2 linked regions of the Syntrophobacter fumaroxidans MPOB genome follow. The protein of the gene in region 1 interacts with the protein of each later gene in a pairwise test. Links are inferred from orthologs where the notes say so. Each region holds a gene or a part of one and is shown on either strand. Other genes may lie near its edges. The genes, in order: selB and serC.

The links.
Region 2: the proteins of selB (region 1) and serC interact in binary tests that used the Escherichia coli proteins (3 or more experiments, as listed by UniProt). The link is inferred for Syntrophobacter fumaroxidans MPOB from one-to-one orthologs.

Annotation. Positions count from the first base shown.
Region 1 is NC_008554.1:1,503,696-1,512,402, reverse strand. The notes cover bases 2,317-5,227. They hold selB (selenocysteine-specific translation elongation factor), read right to left. Parts: upstream 4,781-5,227; coding sequence 2,852-4,780; downstream 2,317-2,851. Other genes in these bases: SFUM_RS06355 (aminotransferase class I/II-fold pyridoxal phosphate-dependent enzyme), read left to right, coding at 5,051-5,227; SFUM_RS06365 (Dabb family protein), read right to left, coding at 2,532-2,822; SFUM_RS06370 (M20 metallopeptidase family protein), read left to right, coding at 2,317-2,460. Outside these bases: SFUM_RS06375 (acyl-CoA carboxylase subunit beta), read left to right, coding at 1-1,115; more of SFUM_RS06370, read left to right, coding at 1,279-2,316; more of SFUM_RS06355, read left to right, coding at 5,228-6,238; SFUM_RS06350 (homoserine dehydrogenase), read left to right, coding at 6,447-7,769; SFUM_RS06345 (cofactor-independent phosphoglycerate mutase), read left to right, coding at 7,794-8,707. UniProt on the Escherichia coli protein: Translation factor necessary for the incorporation of selenocysteine into proteins. It probably replaces EF-Tu for the insertion of selenocysteine directed by the UGA codon. SelB binds GTP and GDP.
Region 2 is NC_008554.1:2,543,216-2,551,924, forward strand. Bases 3,974-6,886 are described here. They hold serC (3-phosphoserine/phosphohydroxythreonine transaminase), read left to right. Parts: upstream 3,974-4,845; coding sequence 4,846-5,928; downstream 5,929-6,886. Other genes in these bases: SFUM_RS10775 (HesA/MoeB/ThiF family protein), read right to left, coding at 3,974-4,301; leuS (leucine--tRNA ligase), read left to right, coding at 6,467-6,886. In the rest of the region: SFUM_RS10760 (transposase family protein), read left to right, coding at 1-465; SFUM_RS10765 (four helix bundle suffix domain-containing protein), read left to right, coding at 931-1,512; SFUM_RS10770 (leucyl aminopeptidase), read right to left, coding at 1,677-3,194; more of SFUM_RS10775, read right to left, coding at 3,435-3,973; more of leuS, read left to right, coding at 6,887-8,709. UniProt on the Escherichia coli protein: Catalyzes the reversible conversion of 3-phosphohydroxypyruvate to phosphoserine and of 3-hydroxy-2-oxo-4-phosphonooxybutanoate to phosphohydroxythreonine. Is involved in both pyridoxine and serine biosynthesis.

The sequences.
Region 1 (8,707 bases):
GCCAGATCTTCTATCGCAATGCCATCGCATCGGGAGTCATTCCCCAGGTTTCCGCCATCATGGGCCCCTGTGCCGGCGGTGCGGTGTACTCCCCCGCAATGACCGATTTCATTTACATGGTGAAGAAGACCGGCCTCATGTTCATCACCGGTCCGGACGTCATCAAGTCGGTTCTGGGCGAAATCATCACCCAGGAAGAGCTCGGCGGCGCCATGACCCACAACTCCAAGAGCGGTGTCGCCCACTTCGCCTGTGAGAGCGATGCCGACTGCATCGAGCAGATCAAGAAGCTGCTGGCCTATTTCCCCGACAACAACATGGAAGACCCGCCCATGGTTGCCACCGGGGACAATCCCACCAGGCTCTGTCCCGAGCTGGACACCATCATTCCTGAAAACCCGATGGGCGCCTACGATATCAGAGACGTCATCCGGTCTATCGTCGACGACGGCGAATTTCTCGAGGTGCATGAGCATTATGCCCCGAACATGGTGGTGGGATACGCCCGCCTGAACGGCAGGAGCCTCGGCATCATCGCCAATCAGCCCAAGTTTTTGGCCGGCTGCCTGGACTGCGATTCCTCCGACAAGGCGACCCGCTTCATCCGGTGCTGCGATGCCTTCAATATCCAGATGCTGACCATCGCCGACGTGCCGGGCTACCTCCCGGGGAAGGTGCAGGAATGGGGCGGCATCATCCGTCACGGCGCCAAGCTTCTGTGGTGCTACTCGGAAGCCACCGTGCCCAAGATCACCCTGACGACCCGCAAAGACTACGGCGGATCCTACCTGGCCATGTGCTCCAGCGATCTGCGCGCCGATTTCGCGTTTGCCTGGCCGACCGCCGAAATCGCGGTCATGGGTGCTGAAGGCGCCGCAAACGTCATCTTCAGGAGAGAAATCAGCGAATCGGCGGATCCCGTGGCCAAACGGCAGGAAGTGATCGACAATTACCGGAATGCCCTCTACAATCCGTACATCGCGGCATCCAGAGGGTACATCGACGCGGTGATCATGCCGTCCGAGTCGCGCGCTCGCCTGATCGAGGCTTTTGAGATTCTGGCTTCGAAGCGTCAGGCTCTGCCGCCGAAGAAGCACGGCAACATTCCCGTGTAGGCTCGCTGGGACCTAAAACTGGACGAACCAGGGCAGGTATCGAGGGCGGTGCCCTGCGATCCTGCCCTTTTTCGGTTTCAGGGCCAGGGTTGGCTTATGAGGAAAAATCAAGCCCGATTTTCCCTTGCCGGGGGAGGCGGGCTTTTTTGTTCGGAGAGAGAAGATGCCCGTCAGCGGTCTGCCGCCCATGCATGAATGGCTCGTGGAATTGAGAAGACACTTCCACCGGTATCCGGAACCGGCATTCGGGGAGGAAAAGACGGCCGCGAAGATCTGCGAGGTTCTCGACGCGCTTGGAGTGCCACACCTCAGGGAGGTTGGAGGCACGGGGGTGATTGCCGCCCTGGGATGTCGGAGGCCGGGGGGAACGCTGGCGTTGCGCGCCGACATGGACGCTCTGCCGTTGGATGAGGCCGGCGATGTGCCCTACGGCTCACTCAACCCCGGCATGATGCACGCCTGCGGACATGACGGGCACATGACCGTGGCGCTCGGCGTCCTGCGGCTGCTGCTCGAGAACGATTGGCCGGAACGGGGCGGCGGGAAGGTGCTTTTCATCTTTCAACCCGCGGAGGAGGGCGGGCGCGGGGGCGCGCTGGCCATGCTCGAAACCGGGCTGTTCGACCCGGAGCGGATCGACGCGATTTTTGCGGTGCACATGTATCCGGAGCTGCCCGTCGGAAGGATCGCGCTTGCCGCAACCACGAGCAATGCGGCATCCGACAGCATCTCCGTTCGCATCGTGGGAAAAGGAGGACACGGGGCGCACCCCGAGCTGTGCGTGGACCCGATCGTCGCAGGGTCCTACTTCGTCGCTCAACTGCAAAGCATCGTCAGCCGCAGCGTGCCGCCTCTGGACAGTGCCGTGCTCACCATCGGCAGCTTTCACGGGGGGACGGCGCGCAACATCATTCCCGAGGAAGTGCGAATGGAGGGGACCCTGCGGACGTTCCGATCCCAGGTCCGGGACCTGGTGTTGCGACGCGTGGAAGAGGCGGCGCGAGGGCTCGAATCTTCCCATGGCGTGGTCGTCGAACTGAAAATCGATTCGGGATATCCTCCCGTGGTGAACCATCCGTCCGTGGTCGAATATGTCGTGGACAGGGCGCGGGGACTACTTGGCGCCGAATCCGTTCTCCTGGAGCCCCCGTCCATGGGGGCCGAAGACTTTGCCTATTTTCTCCAGCGGTGGCCCGGGGCATTGATACGTCTCGGCTGCCACGATCCGGCCAAAGGGTTTGCGCACGGGCTCCACTCGCCGCACTTCGATTTTGACGAAAGCGCCCTGGATGTAGGGGTGAAGCTCGTGGCGGACCTGCTCACCCATTTTGCCCAAACGGGCTGAACGACGGTGCCGTGATTGCCCGGAAAGAAACGATCCCGGAGTCGCGGGCGCGGGGCGAATCTCCTGACCGCCTAGTAGGTGAAATCCACGGCCAGCAGACCTTCGGCGACCTTTTTCACTTTTCCCACCACTTCCACGTGACTGGGGTGAACCTGGTAGCGTTTCATGGCGTCGAGATCGGCGAAAGCCGCAACCAGGGCGAAATCGTAGGATCGCTCGGCGCGCACCACGTCCCGCCCGAATTCGAATCCCTTGATTTCGGGGATGATGGAAGGGAGCGCGCGCAGGCCCTTCTCCATATCGGCGATTTCGGCTTCCGTGGCGTCCTTCTTGAACTTGATGAACACGATGTGCTTGAGCATCAATTTCTCCTCTGTGCGGCCGGCTCCGGTCACTGGCCGGCCTTGCTTTCCCGCAGCCTGCGCATGTCTCCGATGCGAATGGTCACCTTCTGCGAATCGAAGTATTCGAGCAGCGGAATCGTGTATTTTCTGCTGGCCTGAGTCATTTCCTTGAATTGAGGGGTTGAAATCTCGCCGTTCTCCTTGAGAAACGCCACCAGTCGAGCTTGCAGCTCGGCCATGGCCGCGGCATGAAAATAGATGTCCTCTTTTGCCTTGACGAGGATCCCCTGGGACACCATCCATTCGAGCACGTCCTGGTGTTGCCGCGAAGTGCCGGGCAGGTCGGCGGCGATCTCTTTGACGAACGGCGGTTGAAGGCCCGCGGCGCGAAAGACCTGCTCGATCTTTCGCCGAATGACATCCTCGTCCCCGGAAAGATCGATCTTATGGGACTTCAGACGCACCCACTCCATTTCCTGTGCGATGCGGTCCTCATCGGTGAGACTCCTCAAGGCGAAATTATACAGCTTGACTTCAACCGGCTTGCCGAGCTGTGCCGAAAGCTCCTCCTTGGGCATGCCCGTCTTCAGGGGAAAGCGTTTGTGGTACTCGGCAAGGGTGCTCAGGACGGCCTGGCGGAGTTCTTCCAGGGCTTGCCGGTCGATGAGGCGCCGGTTGTCCTTGTCGAACAGGGTGACGGTCTTTTGGCTGATCAGCCGGTGCAGCTCTTTTTCAGTGGTTTTGGGGGACACATTGGCGCGAACCTGCAGTTCGTCCTGGGACAGGCCGGCCCATCCGGCGGCCCGGATATGCCATACAAGAATCTCGGCGTCGTTGCTATTGGAGAGGGTCTCGAGGGCCTTGGCGGCTTCGCGTTTTTCGTGGCCCTTGTGTTTTCGGGGCAGCGGATTCAGGATGCTCCCCCCTCCGATGGTCTGGACAGGGGAGTAGGACCTGACCACGAAACGGTCTCCGCGCAATGCGGCAATGGGCTGATCCAGGCGGATCTGGGCGAAGGCTCCTTCTCCCGCGAGCAGTTCCACCCGGTCGAGGAGAACCACGGTGGCGATGTGTTCGGCGGTGCCGGTATGAAACCGGACCTTTGCCCTGTGCTTGAGAGGGCGCGGCGCCGCGGCCAGGAGCTCCATTTGCACGTCGACCATATGGGTTGCCACGACGGCCCCCGGGGTGGCCACCACATCCCCCCGCTGGATCAACGCCCGTTCCATGCCTTGCAGATTGATGGCGGTTCGCTGTCCGGGAAGGACTTCCTGGACTTCCTTGCTGTGCACCTGAAGCCCCCTCACTTTCGATTTCAGCTCCGAGGGGTAGATCATGACCGGATCACCGATGCGCAGCCGGCCCGACATGCTCGTGCCGGTGATGACGGTCCCGAATCCGCGCATGGTGAACACCCGGTCCACAGGCAGGCGGAACGGTCCTTCGACGCTCCGGGGTTCAACTTCTTCATAAAGGCGGGTCAGTGCCTGCTTGAGCTCGCCGATCCCCTCTCCGGTGGCCGCCGAGACGGAAAGGATCGGCGCCCCTTCCAGGAAAGTGCCCTTGAGAAAATCCGCGACGTCTTCACGCACCATCTCGAGCCAGTCGGGATCGTCCACCAGGTCGATCTTGGTGAGTACGACCAATCCCTGCTTGACGCGAAGCAGTTCGCAGATCTCCATATGTTCCCGGGTTTGGGGCATGACCCCCTCATCGGCGGCAATAACGAGCGCAACCAGGTCGATCCCGGTCGCGCCGGCGACCATGTGCTTGACAAACCGCTCGTGGCCCGGGACGTCGACAATGCCGAGCCGGTTTCCGTCGGGGAGATCCATGTGGGCAAACCCGAGCTCGATGGTGATGCCCCTGAGCTTCTCTTCCTTGAGGCGATCCGTGTCGATGCCGGTAAGCGCTCTGATCAATGAGGTTTTGCCGTGATCGATGTGTCCCGCCGTGCCTAAAATGACCTGCTTCATTGGCTTGCCTTATCCGATCAACGTTTATAGAATTACCGAATTCAGTCCGGGCCGAAATGGCCGTACCTTAACAGAACGATCCCGCCGAATACAAGGGGTTTCCGTCCATCGCGGCGCGTTTGAGCATTCCGGAAGCGGCATTGCCGGCTCATGTCCGGAGCTTCCGCCGGTTCATGTGCGCAATTCCCGACATCGGGGTGCCTGAAAGATTTTGACAATGGAAAACCTCTCGTATAAATTTCTAAAGTTTAAAATGGAGGAAGAGAAGCCATGAATTTCAACATTGCACAGCGCAGTCGGATGTACCGGCTGCCGCCGTACGTCTTTGCCCAGGTCAATGCCTTGAAAATGGAACGGCGAAGGGCCGGTGAGGATATTATCGACCTCGGAATGGGAAACCCGGACCTTCCCACTCCCAAGCACATCATCGACAAGCTGGTCGAAGCCGTCCGCAAGGCGCACAATCACCGCTATTCAGCTTCCAGGGGAATCACCAAGCTTCGCGAGGGCATCGCCACATGGTACCGCCGCCGCTACAATGTAGAGATCGATCCGGAGCGGGAGGCAGTGGTCACCATCGGCGCCAAGGAGGGGCTTTCTCACCTGGTGCTGGTGCTGGTCAGCCCCGGTGACGTGGTTTTCTCTCCCAATCCCACTTACCCCATTCACCCCTATTCCGCGATCATTGCCGGAGGAGACGTCAGGTCCATCCCCATCGGGCCTGACCGGAATTTTCTGGAAGATCTCGAATCCGCCACGAAGCAAACCTGGCCCAGACCGAAACTGCTGATCATTTCCTTTCCTCACAATCCGACCACGACCGTGGTGGACCTGGATTTCTTCCGGAAGATCGTGGACTTCGCAAAAGAACACCACATGATGGTGATTCACGACCTGGCTTATGCCGATCTTGCCTTTGACGGGTATGAAGCGCCCAGTTTTCTGCAGGTGCCGGGCGCCAAGGACGTCGGAGTCGAATTTTTTTCCATGTCGAAAAGTTACAGCATGGCGGGGTGGCGGGTCGGGTTCTGCGTGGGAAACGAAGAGATGGTTTCCGCGCTCACCCGGATCAAGAGCTACCTGGATTATGGTGTGTTCCAGCCGATCCAGATCGCGGCGACCATCGCGTTGCAGAGCGACCAGGACTGCGTGGACCGCATTGTATCGGTCTACCAGTCCCGGCGTGACGTGCTGGTGGACGGACTGAACCGCATCGGTTGGCCTCTGGAGAAGCCCAAGGGAACGATGTTCGTCTGGGCGCGAATTCCGGAACGGTTCAGAGCCATGGGTTCGGTGGAGTTTTCCAAGCTCCTGATCGAGGAGGCCAAGGTTGCCGTCTCTCCCGGCTTGGGTTTTGGAGAATACGGCGATGAATACGTCCGGTTCGCCCTGGTCGAGAACGAGATGCGGACTAAGCAGGCGATAAGAGGATTGCGGCGGGCGTTCAACCACAAGTAGGCAAAGATGGAGGACGGCGCGGCGGCTTGACGCTGTCGGCCATTTGCACGCACACGAGCCAAAGACCCGCGCCGGCGATTCATTATTGAGACGGGGAGGCGTCCCGAATGGGACGGAGACCCTGCCCCCGGCCGGCTCGCATGTCTTCGGGCGCCTCCGTGTTCCGGGGCGCTCGGTTTTTTTGGCCATTTCGAAATTCGAGGGTGAGATGCGCTCTATCAGAGTTGGACTGATCGGTTGGGGGACGGTGGGTTGCGGGGTCATCCAGGTGTTGCGCGAAAATGAGGCGGACATACGGAATCGCCTTGGAGTGCCGCTCGAATTGCGGCGCGTGGCCGATCTGGATATCGACCGACCGAGGCCCGTGTCGGTGCCGCGGGACCTGCTGACCAACCGTATTGACGACATTCTCAACGACCCGGACATCGACATCGTGGTGGAATTGATCGGAGGGCTGGATGCGGCGCGGGAGGTCATTCGCCGGGCGATCGATTCCGGCAAGCACGTGGTTACGGCGAACAAGGCGCTGCTGGCGCATTCCGGCAACGAACTGTTCCGGGTTGCGGCCGAGCGGGGGCGCGCCATCGGCTTCGAGGCTTCCGTGGCTGGAGGAATCCCGCTCATCAAGGCTTTGCGCGAAGGGCTCGCGGGAAACCGTATCCAGACGATTTTCGGTATCCTGAACGGCACGGCCAACTATATCCTCACCCGCATGGCGGAAGGGGGGCTTTCCTTCGAAGACGCTCTGGGCGAGGCCCAGCAGATGGGGTACGCCGAAGCGAACCCGGCGCTCGACGTGGAAGGAATCGACACGGCACACAAGCTGGCCATAGCGAGCGCCCTGTCCTTCGGCACTCCCATTCGTTTCGACGAGGTTTACACGGAAGGCATCTCGCACATCGACCCTGACGATATTCAATTCGGGGAGGAATTCGGCTACAGTCTGAAATTGCTCGCCATCGCGCGCCACATGGACGGACGCATCGAAACCCGGGTGCATCCGACGCTCATACCGCGTCATCATGTGCTCGCCAGCGTAAAGGGGGCTTACAACGCCGTGCATGTTCAGGGCAATGCGGTGGGGAATATCATGCTCTACGGCATGGGGGCGGGCATGATGCCGACGGGAAGCGCCGTGGTCGGCGATCTGATCGACCTGGCTCGCGACATCCTCGGCAGCACCCCGGGACGAGTCCCGGCGCTCGCTTTCCAGCCGGATCGATTGGCCGAAATCGCGATAAAGCCGATAGCCGATGTCTCCACCTGTTACTATTTCCGTTTTTCCGCCCTCGATCAGCCCGGAGTCCTGTCGAAGGTCTCGGGGATTCTGGGGAAATTCCACATCAGCATCGCCGCGGTGATCCAAAAGGGTCGTCGGAAGGCTTCTTCGGTACCCATCGTGATGCTGACTCACGAAGCGCTGGAGAGTAATGTGAGGGCGGCACTGGCCGAAATCGACCAGCTCGATATCGTGACGGCTCCGACTCAGATCATTCGGATCGAAAACCAGGAAACGAACAATTTCTTCTGACGACCGTCGGTCTTCATCGTCGAGATGCAAATGGAAAAGAAATACGTGATTCTGGTGGGCGACGGGATGGGCGACTACCCGCTTGCGGAGCTGAACGGCAGAACACCGCTGGAGGCGGCTTCCACCCCACACCTGGACCGGCTCAGCTCCCGTGGTCGATTGGGGATGGCCAGGACCATCCCGGACTGCATGGAGCCGGGCAGCGATGTCGCCAATATGAGCCTGCTCGGTTATGATCCGCGGATCTATCATACCGGACGGGCCCCGTTGGAGGCCGCTTCCATGGGGATTCGCCTGGAGGAGCGGGATCTGGCCTTTCGTTGCAACCTGGTGAACCTTCGGCGCGATGCCTCGGGGGTCATGCGGATGGCCGACTACTCGGCGGGGCACATCTCCACGCCCGAATCCCGGGAGCTGATCTCGGCGCTCCAGGAGGCGACGGCCGGCAGTGTTTTGAGGCTGTATCCGGGGGTGAGCTACCGCCATTTGCTGGTTTGGCCGGAGGGGCCGCAAGGCTTGCCGACCACACCGCCCCACGACATCACCGGCGAACCGAGCGACCCTTATGGCGCGGTCTATCTCACCGATCCGGTGCTGACGGCCTTCATCCGGAAGGCCGAGCAAATCCTGGCCGGGCACCCGGTGAACCTCAACCGCCAACGGGAAGGCAAGCTCACCGCCAACTCGGTCTGGCTCTGGGGTCAGGGCAGGGCGCCCGCAATGCCCACCTTGAAGGAAAGATTCGGCCTCAACGGCGCGATGATCTCCGCGGTGGACCTCTTGAAGGGCCTCGGCGTCTACGCCGGGCTCGAGCCCATTGCGGTGCCGGGTGCAACCGGTTACCTCGACACGAACTACGCGGGGAAGGTGCAGGCGGCTATCGAGGCGCTGAGGCGCGGACAGCTCGTATTCATCCACGTGGAGGCGCCGGATGAAGC
Region 2 (8,709 bases), 1.0 Mb from region 1 along the record:
AGGCTTCGAGGCGATCGGAAAACCGCCCGGCAGTGCTACCTGGAAGCCTGCCTCATCGACCCCGCGGAGATCGACTGGCGTCACCTGCAGGACGAAGACCTCAAAGAGCTCAAGCGGGAGCTCTCGTTCGATTACGGATCGGACCAGGAACTCGCGGCGGCGTGGCTGCCGAGTCACGCGCGCCTGGAGGGAATCTTCGAGCCCAAAGTGGTCCGCGTCAACGACGGTCTCAAGGAGATGGCGGACGATTACCTCGAAATGGAAAAGGCCTGGGCCGGGGAAAAGAATCCCCGCCTCGCGGCAAAGCTCTTCTTTCGAGGCATGATCCTTTGCGAAAACGAGGATAACCTCAGGTTCGTCAAGAAAATCGACCTGATCCAGGTGCGCCGGGTGATGAAAGAGGCCAACCCGGTCCTTTTCGGCGACTTCATGGAAACGATCGCCGGCAAAAAGCGCTCGCGCTGAGGGAGAAAAGGCTGTCACGCGTCGTGGGGGAAAGCGGATCGAAACAGGGGCATTGTGATCATCCGCCCCACCTCGGGCAGAGTCGCTCCCCGCGCGGGAGCCTCATGGCACCTTTTACCCCCGTCCGGCCCGCAGCGGCTCACCCGACCCGCATCATCGCATCCTGAGCCGGACTTCTCGGCGGATGCTCACCCGACCCTCCTCACCGGATCCCAAGATCGGGCCACTGGAGGGCCAGTTCGGTGAGGGTTCGCACCCCGAAGCCCGTGCCGCCCCTCGGGGTGGTCCCCAGGGCCTTGTCGGTCCATGCAGGCTTTGCATCTCCCGAACCCGATCGATCGCTTTCCAGCAACATTTCAACGGCTGCTCTCTCCGGAACCGCGACAACAATTTACCGGAAGACACTCACCTTGCCATGATACCGTGATAAGAAACCTGAACGACAGCAATGCGAGGCGAAATACCATGACCCACGAGGAGAATTCCTCTCAGCTCATTCCGCCTCACGGCGGGTACCGGGACTTGAAGTCCTACCGAATGGCGGAAATTGTCCATGACGCCACGGTTGAGTTCTGCACCCGGTTTATCGACCGCCGTTCTCGCACACTGGACCAGATGGTGCAGGCGGCGCGCAGCGGTAAACAAAACATCGCCGAGGGAAGTGTGGCATCGGGCACATCCAAGAAAATCGAGATCAAGTTAGTGGGTATTGCGCGAGCAAGCCTGGAAGAACTGCTGTTGGATTATCAGGACTACCTCCGCCAGCACGCGCTACCCTTGTGGGGCAAGGACGATCCGCGAGCAACGCAGATCCGATCGCTCTGCTACAGGAAAGATAGGTCCTATTCGACCTATAGGCCCTATATCGCCTCTCCAGCCTTTCCTGAAACCGCCGCAAACGTTGTGATCTGCCTGATTCACCAGACAAATTACCTCCTGGACCGGCAATTGCGCGTCCTGGAGCGCAGCTTCCTGCTTGAGGGCGGTTTCACCGAGCGGATGTATCACGCCCGCCGGCAAACGCGTGAAAAGGGCAAAAACGAATGAATTGTCGGCCTGAGGCAATGAGGATCGGCTTCAAAGGCCCTCCAAAAACAGTAATGCTTCTCAAAAGCACCACCTTTTACCCCCGCCCGGCCCGCAGCGGCTCACCCGACCCGTATCATCGCATCCTGAGCCGGACTTCTGGGAGTATACTCACCCGACCCTCCTCATCGGATCCCGAGATCGGGCCACTGGAGGGCCAGTTCGGTGAGGGTTCGCACGCCGAAGCCCGTGCCGCCCCGCGGGGTGGTCCCCAGGTCCTTGTCGGTCCAGGCGGTCCCGGCGATGTCCAGGTGTGCCCAGGGCGTCGTGTCGGGCACAAACTGCTTCAGGAACATGCCTCCGACGATGCTCCCGGCCGTGCGGTCCCCGACGTTCTTGAAATCGGCCACGTCGCTCTTGAGGTAATCGAAGTAGAGGTCGTAGAGCGGGAGGGGCCACAGCCGTTCGCCGACCTGGGCGCCGATATCGACCACGGCCTCGGCCAGGATGTCCCGGTTGGCCATGACCGCGGCCACCCGCTGACCGAGAGCGATGATGACGGCAGCCGTGAGGGTGGCGATGTCGAAAACGGCAGCGGGTTTGTACCGCATCGCGTAGGTCAGCGCGTCACAGAGCACCATCCTGCCTTCCGCGTCGGTGCTGATCACCTCGACGGTCAGACCCGACATGGTCCGGATCACGTCCCCGGGCTTGTAAGCGTTCCCCCCCGGCATGTTCTCCGTGCACGGCATGATCCCCACCACATGCCGGTCTGATCCCAGACGGCCAAGGGTTTCGAAGGCCCCAAGGACGGCGGCCGCCCCGGCCATGTCCTGCTTCATCTCTTCCAGGTGGTCCCGCGGCTTGAGCGAGATCCCGCCGGTGTCGAAAGTGATCCCCTTGCCGACGAAAACAATGGGCGACTCCCGCCGGTCCGCTTCGGGAAAGCGTTCCAGCACGATCATGCACGCCGGTTGACGGCTGCCCCGCGCGACGGCGGCGAAGCCCCCCATTCCCATGGACTCCGCCTTTTCCAGGCCGATGACCTCGATCCGGCAGCCGTCCCGGTCGGCCAAGCGCCGCGCGCAGTCGGCCAGGAAGGCCGGAGTCGCCCGGTTGGCGGGCGAGGACACGAGGTCTCTCGCCAGGATAATCCCGGCCGCGGCGGCAGCAGCCGCACCGGGCAAGGCACGCAACTCCGGCGTGGTTTCGTACTCGTTCAGGACCACCAGGCGTGAGGGAGCCGCGCTCGGCGCGATGTCCCTGGTCTTGAGCTCCTCGTAGCGGTGCAGACCGGTCAGCCCCCCGATGAGCGCCTCCTTGAGCGCCGAATCCACCATCAGGGGGAGGCCGTAAAAGGAACGCAGGCAAAAGGCCGGGCGGGCGAGGCGCAGCTCGCGGCACCGGTTCAACGCGGCGGCCGCGCTGCCCTGGAGCCGCTCCATGTCGAATTTCTCCCTGGTCCCCAGCCCGGCCATGACGACCCGGGGGATATTCGCTTCGGGCGGACCGTAGCACACCGCGACTTCCTGGTATTTCCCCTGAAAATCGCGGAGCACCGGCGAGGCCGACAGCCACTGCCCGTGCTGATCGAGCCAGCGCTTGAATCCGGGCAGGGGTTCTGTTGCTTCCTCGAGACCGAAAAAAATGAGCGCGTCCGCCCTCCATTCGGAAGCCGGACCGATCTGCCAATCGATTTCCATCCATTTCTCCTCGGTGACTCGGGTTTCCGGGGCAGCCGACGCCCGGCTGCAAACGCGCAGCCGCCGTGCCGGACATCGGCGAAAAACGACATCACGCCGTGCATCCGAAAGATTCGTCCCTGCCGACGTCGCGTTCGGCCCCCGCCGTCACGCGACCCGGCGATACGGCGCACTTGAGTCCACCCCGGAAAAACGGCATCGCCGGGAAAAACGTGCCGTGATCCAGGGGACCGGCAATCGTTACCCGGGGCCGTGCCCCTCCGCGGGCCCGGGGCTTTCCAGGGGGACGATTTCCATCGCCCCCGTTTCACCGTCAAAATAGAGCAGCCGGCCTGCGTAGGCGGGTTGCCTGCCCGCAAGAATGCGGATGGCTTCCAAAGCCTGGAGGCCCGCGATCACCGCGGGAGTGGGGCCAAGCACTCCCATCCGCTCCTCCGACGGGTCCTTTACCGTGCGCGATCCGTATATGCTGGAGAGTCGCAGCGGCGAATCCGGCAGGAACGTGCAAACCTGCCCCCACCACCCCGCGGCCGCCCCGTGCACGAAAGGAATTCCCAGTCGGCGGGCCGCATCGGCCAGGATGAACCGCGCGGGCAGATCATCCAGCGCATCGAGCACGACGTCCGCACCCTCGATGAACTCTTCCGCGTTGCCCGCATCCACGGCCTGGGGGTAGACCCTTACATCCACGAACGGATTGACGCACCGTATTCTTTCCTCGGCCACATGAACCTTCGGCCGCGACATGTGCCCGGTATCGCAAAACAGCTGCCGGTTGAGGTTCGTCGGGAAAAAAATGTCCTTGTCCGCAATCCCGATCGACCCGATCCCGGCCCTCGCCGCCAGGTTGACCAGGTGCCCTCCGAGTCCCCCGCAGCCGCAGATGAAAACCGTGCTCTCGCAAAGCTTCAGCTGCTCGTCGAGGCTCAGCGCGGAGAAGTTCTTCAGATAGCGCAACGGGGTGATGCCGTATCGAATCGCCTCCGCCACGGCTTGGCGCGGAATCCGCCCTTTCTCCGAAGCCCATTCGAGCAGGGAGCGGTCATCGATCACCAACCTCGATTCGCCCTCGTATTCCACGGGAAATGAGATGTATTTCAATTCCATGGACGTCCCCAGGAACCTCCGGCCCGGAACGCGCCTTGTTCATGGCATGCCGGGGCCGTCGCTTGCCCGAGTGAGCCGGAATCCGCGAAGCCCCGATACCGATCTGCCCTGAAGATACCGCCTTTCACGCTTCGCGGGCGATGCGGGCATCATGAGGAACCGCGTTCGGAACGAGACTCCCGGAATGTGACGGAAGTGCGGGTCAACAATCCCCTCATCCCCCCCGGAGTCGGCCCCGTTCCCTTCAATTCGGCGCTCGAGCAGCAAAAACATACACAAGTCCCGGCTCGGCCGCAACGGAAATGCTTGACGGAAACAGTCCGCCACGGACGGCTCCCCGTGACCGGATTTCCGGCCGGGCCACGCGGCGCAAATGCCCGGTGGAAGCGGTGCGCCGCGGCATCCGATCGCCTGTCGGAAAAAGTGCAAACGCCCCGGAAATACTCGTTGACAAAGAAAAGGTCCCTCATTAGCCTAATCGATCACCTCAAGTTGACAATGCGGATGTTGCTGTTGGATTCTTCAGAGAAAAAAGGAAACGATCATGGCGAAACGCATCTATAACTTCAACGCCGGTCCCGCCGTCCTGCCGCTACCCGTGCTCGAGGAAATGCAGCGCGAAATGTTGGATTTTCACGGCTCCGGCATGTCGATCCTGGAAGTCAGCCATCGTTCGAAATGGTTTGAAGACGTACTCGATGAAGCCATCGTTCGGATCAAGCGGCTTCTCAAGCTGGACGATACGTATCAGGTGCTTTTCCTGCAGGGCGGGGCCAGCTTGCAGTTCTGCATGGTCCCGATGAACTTGGCGCTGCCCGGGAAGCCGGTCTCCTATGTCGAGACCGATATGTGGTCCACCAAGGCCATCCAGGAAGCGCGTATCCAGGGCAAGGAAGTCGAGGTCGCCGCCAGCTCAGGAGACCGCGAGTTCACCTACATACCCGGGCAGGTGAAGGTCCGTCCCGATTCGGCCTACCTGCACATCACGTCCAACAACACCATCCGGGGGACGCAGTGGCACTCATTCCCCGATACCGGGAACATCCCGCTGGTGAGCGATATGTCCTCGGACATCTTCAGCCGGGTGTTCGATCCGAAGCCTTTCGGGCTCATCTACGCCGGAGCGCAGAAGAACGCCGGCCCGGCGGGCGTCACCCTCGTGATCGTGCGCGAGGACATGCTGAAGCGGGTTCCCAAAGAACTGCCGACCATGTTGAAGTACACCACGTTTTCGGAAAAGAAGTCCATGTTCAACACCCCGCCCTGCTTTGCCATTTACACGGTCAGCCTGGTGACGAAATGGCTCGAGGAGACCGTCGGGGGCATCGCCAGGATGGAAGAGCAAAATCGCCGGAAAGGCGAGACCCTCTACCGCTATCTCGACAGCCAGGACTATTACAGGGGGACGGCGGAACCCGATTCCCGGTCGCTGATGAACGTAACGTTCCGGCTGCCGGACGCCGCCCTGGACAAGTTCGTGAAGGAAGCCACCGCCGCGGGACTCGGCGGGCTGAAAGGGCACCGTTCGGTGGGAGGTTGCCGGGCGTCCCTGTACAATGCCACGCCCCTGGAAGGCGTGGAGGCGCTCGTGGACTTCATGAAGGAATTCGTGCGAAAGAACGGATAGCCCGGCGGAAGACGGTCCAGGCCCGCCTCGCCTCGGCGGGGCGGGACTGGAAATCGGGGGCGGCGTTCCCAACCGAACCGGCACGAGGCGCGGCGATTCGGGCAGCCCTGATGTGCCCGGGCAAGGCAAGCGCTGCATGTGCGCCGGCCTCGCCCCTCCGGGTCAATCGTCTTGACGGCCGGGACTCCTCCGGTTGCACCCTGTTGCACGCGACTGTTTCGCCCCCGAACGAGGGGGGACACCGGTGCAACGATTGGGAAAGAGAGAGGGAATGAGCGCCTCGCCTCGGCGGGGCGGGACTCCGTTCGAAAGCGTCACTCCGAGCTGTCCGTTCCCAGGCTCCGGCTTGACTGACGGGGCGGCCCCTCTGTTTGAAGCCTTCTCTCCGGTCCGACTCCCGCATCTTCCGTCTCCCTCCCGCTCGGGCCTTGATGTTGCTAAAAAGCCCGGACTGTGCTAAAAAAACTGCGATTTATTCCGGCGAGTTCCGTTGTGCGGGGGTGCCGCGCAAACCCTATCGAGCAAAATGAGGCGGATGATGGACTATAAATATGCACCGAAGCGTATCGAGAAGAAATGGCAGGAACATTGGGAACGGGAAAAGCTCTTCGAGGTTTCCGAGATTCCCGGCCGGGAGAAGTTCTATCTCCTGGAAATGTTCCCCTATCCCTCGGGGCGCATCCATATGGGGCACGTCCGCAACTATTCGATCGGGGACGTGGTCGCCCGCTTCCTGAGGATGCGGGGCTACAATGTGCTGCACCCCATGGGGTGGGACGCGTTCGGCATGCCGGCCGAAAACGCCGCGATCAAGGCGAAAACCCACCCTGCCCGCTGGACCTACGAGAACATCGCGTACATGCGCAGCCAGTTGAAGCAATTGGGATTTTCCTACGACTGGTCCCGCGAATTCGCCACCTGCGACGTGTCCTACTACCGCTGGGAGCAGCTGTTCTTCCTGAAGATGTACGAAAAGGGGCTGGCGTACAAGCGCAGCGCGTACGTCAACTGGTGCGGCACCTGCCTGACGGTCCTCGCCAACGAGCAGGTCGAAGGCGGGGCATGCTGGCGTTGCGACCAGCCCGTGGTCCAGAAGGAAATGGAACAGTGGTTCTTTAAAATCACCGATTACGTGGAAGAACTGCTGGATTATACCCACCGGCTGCCGGGCTGGCCGGAGCGGGTGCTCACCATGCAGCAGAACTGGATCGGCAAGAGCCTTGGAAGCAAGCTCCTGTTTCCCCTGGCATCCGGGGACGGTTCCATCACGGTGTTCACCACGCGCGCCGACACGCTCTTCGGGGCGACGTTCATGAGCCTGGCCCCCGAACACCCCCTGGTGGAGGGGCTCTGTCGTGGAAATCCCCAGGAATCCGAAGTGCTGCGGTTCGTCCAGGCCGCCAAGCAGGCGAAGCGCAACGACCGTGAGGCCGAGCTGCTCGAAAAGGAGGGGGTTTTCACCGGAAGCTGCTGCATCAACCCGGTCACCGGGGCGAAAATGCCGATTTACGTCGCCAACTTCGTGGTGATGGAATACGGTACGGGAGCGGTCATGGCCGTTCCCGCCCACGATCAGCGCGACTTCGAATTCGCGCGCAAATACGGGCTGCCCGTCAAGGTGGTCATCAAGCCGGCCGATGCGGCGGCCGCTCCGGCCGCGCAGGAACTGTCCGCGGCCTTCGAAGACGACGGCGTGCTGGTCGATTCCGGCGCGTATTCGGGCATGGCGTCCGCCGAGGCCCGCACCGCCATCACCGCGGACCTGGCCGGGAAGGGCCTCGGGGAGCAAACCGTCCAGTACCGGCTGAGAGACTGGGGGATTTCACGTCAGCGTTATTGGGGTGCCCCCATCCCGATCGTCTATTGCGACAAGTGTGGAACCGTTCCCGTTCCCGAAAAGGATCTGCCGGTGGTTCTGCCGACGGACGTCGCGCTGCTGCCCAACGGCGCCTCCCCCCTTCCGGCGCACGCTCCTTTCCTCAACACCGACTGTCCGCGTTGTGGCGGTCCCGCACGCCGGGAAACGGACACCATGGACACCTTCGTGGAATCGTCCTGGTATTTTGCCCGGTTTGCGTGTGCGAGGTACGATCAGGGGCCGCTCGATCTGCCCAAAGTCAAGTACTGGATGCCCGTGGACCAGTACATCGGCGGCATCGAACACGCCGTGCTCCACCTGCTGTATTCGCGTTTCTTCGTGAAGGTGCTGCGGGACATGGGGGCGCTCGAGGTCGACGAACCCTTCAGGAACCTGCTCACCCAGGGCATGGTGATCAAGGACGGGGCCAAGATGAGCAAGTCCAAGGGGAACGTGGTGGACCCGGACGACATGATCAAGGCCTACGGCGCGGACACGGTGCGCCTCTTCTGCCTGTTCGCCTCCCCGCCCGAAAAGGATCTGGAATGGAGCGACCAGGGCGTGGAAGGGTCATTCCGGTTCCTGTCCCGGATCTGGCGACTGGTTTCCGACAATCTCGACGCCTTGCGGTCCGCGCCGCGCCACAACGGCGGCGGAGCGCTTCCGGAACCGCTTGAAGCCCTGCATCGCAAGACGCACCAGACCATCAAGAAGGTGACCGAAGACATCCGGGACCGCTTCCATTTCAACACGGCCATCGCGGCGATCATGGAACTGGTGAACCAGATTTACCAGGTGGTGGAAGGCGGCTCCAGGGCCGGGAACATCTGGCCGGTGGTGAAGGAGGCGGTGGAGGCGCTGATCCTGCTCGTCTCTCCCATGGCGCCGCACATCGCCGAAGAGATCTGGCACGAACTGGGACA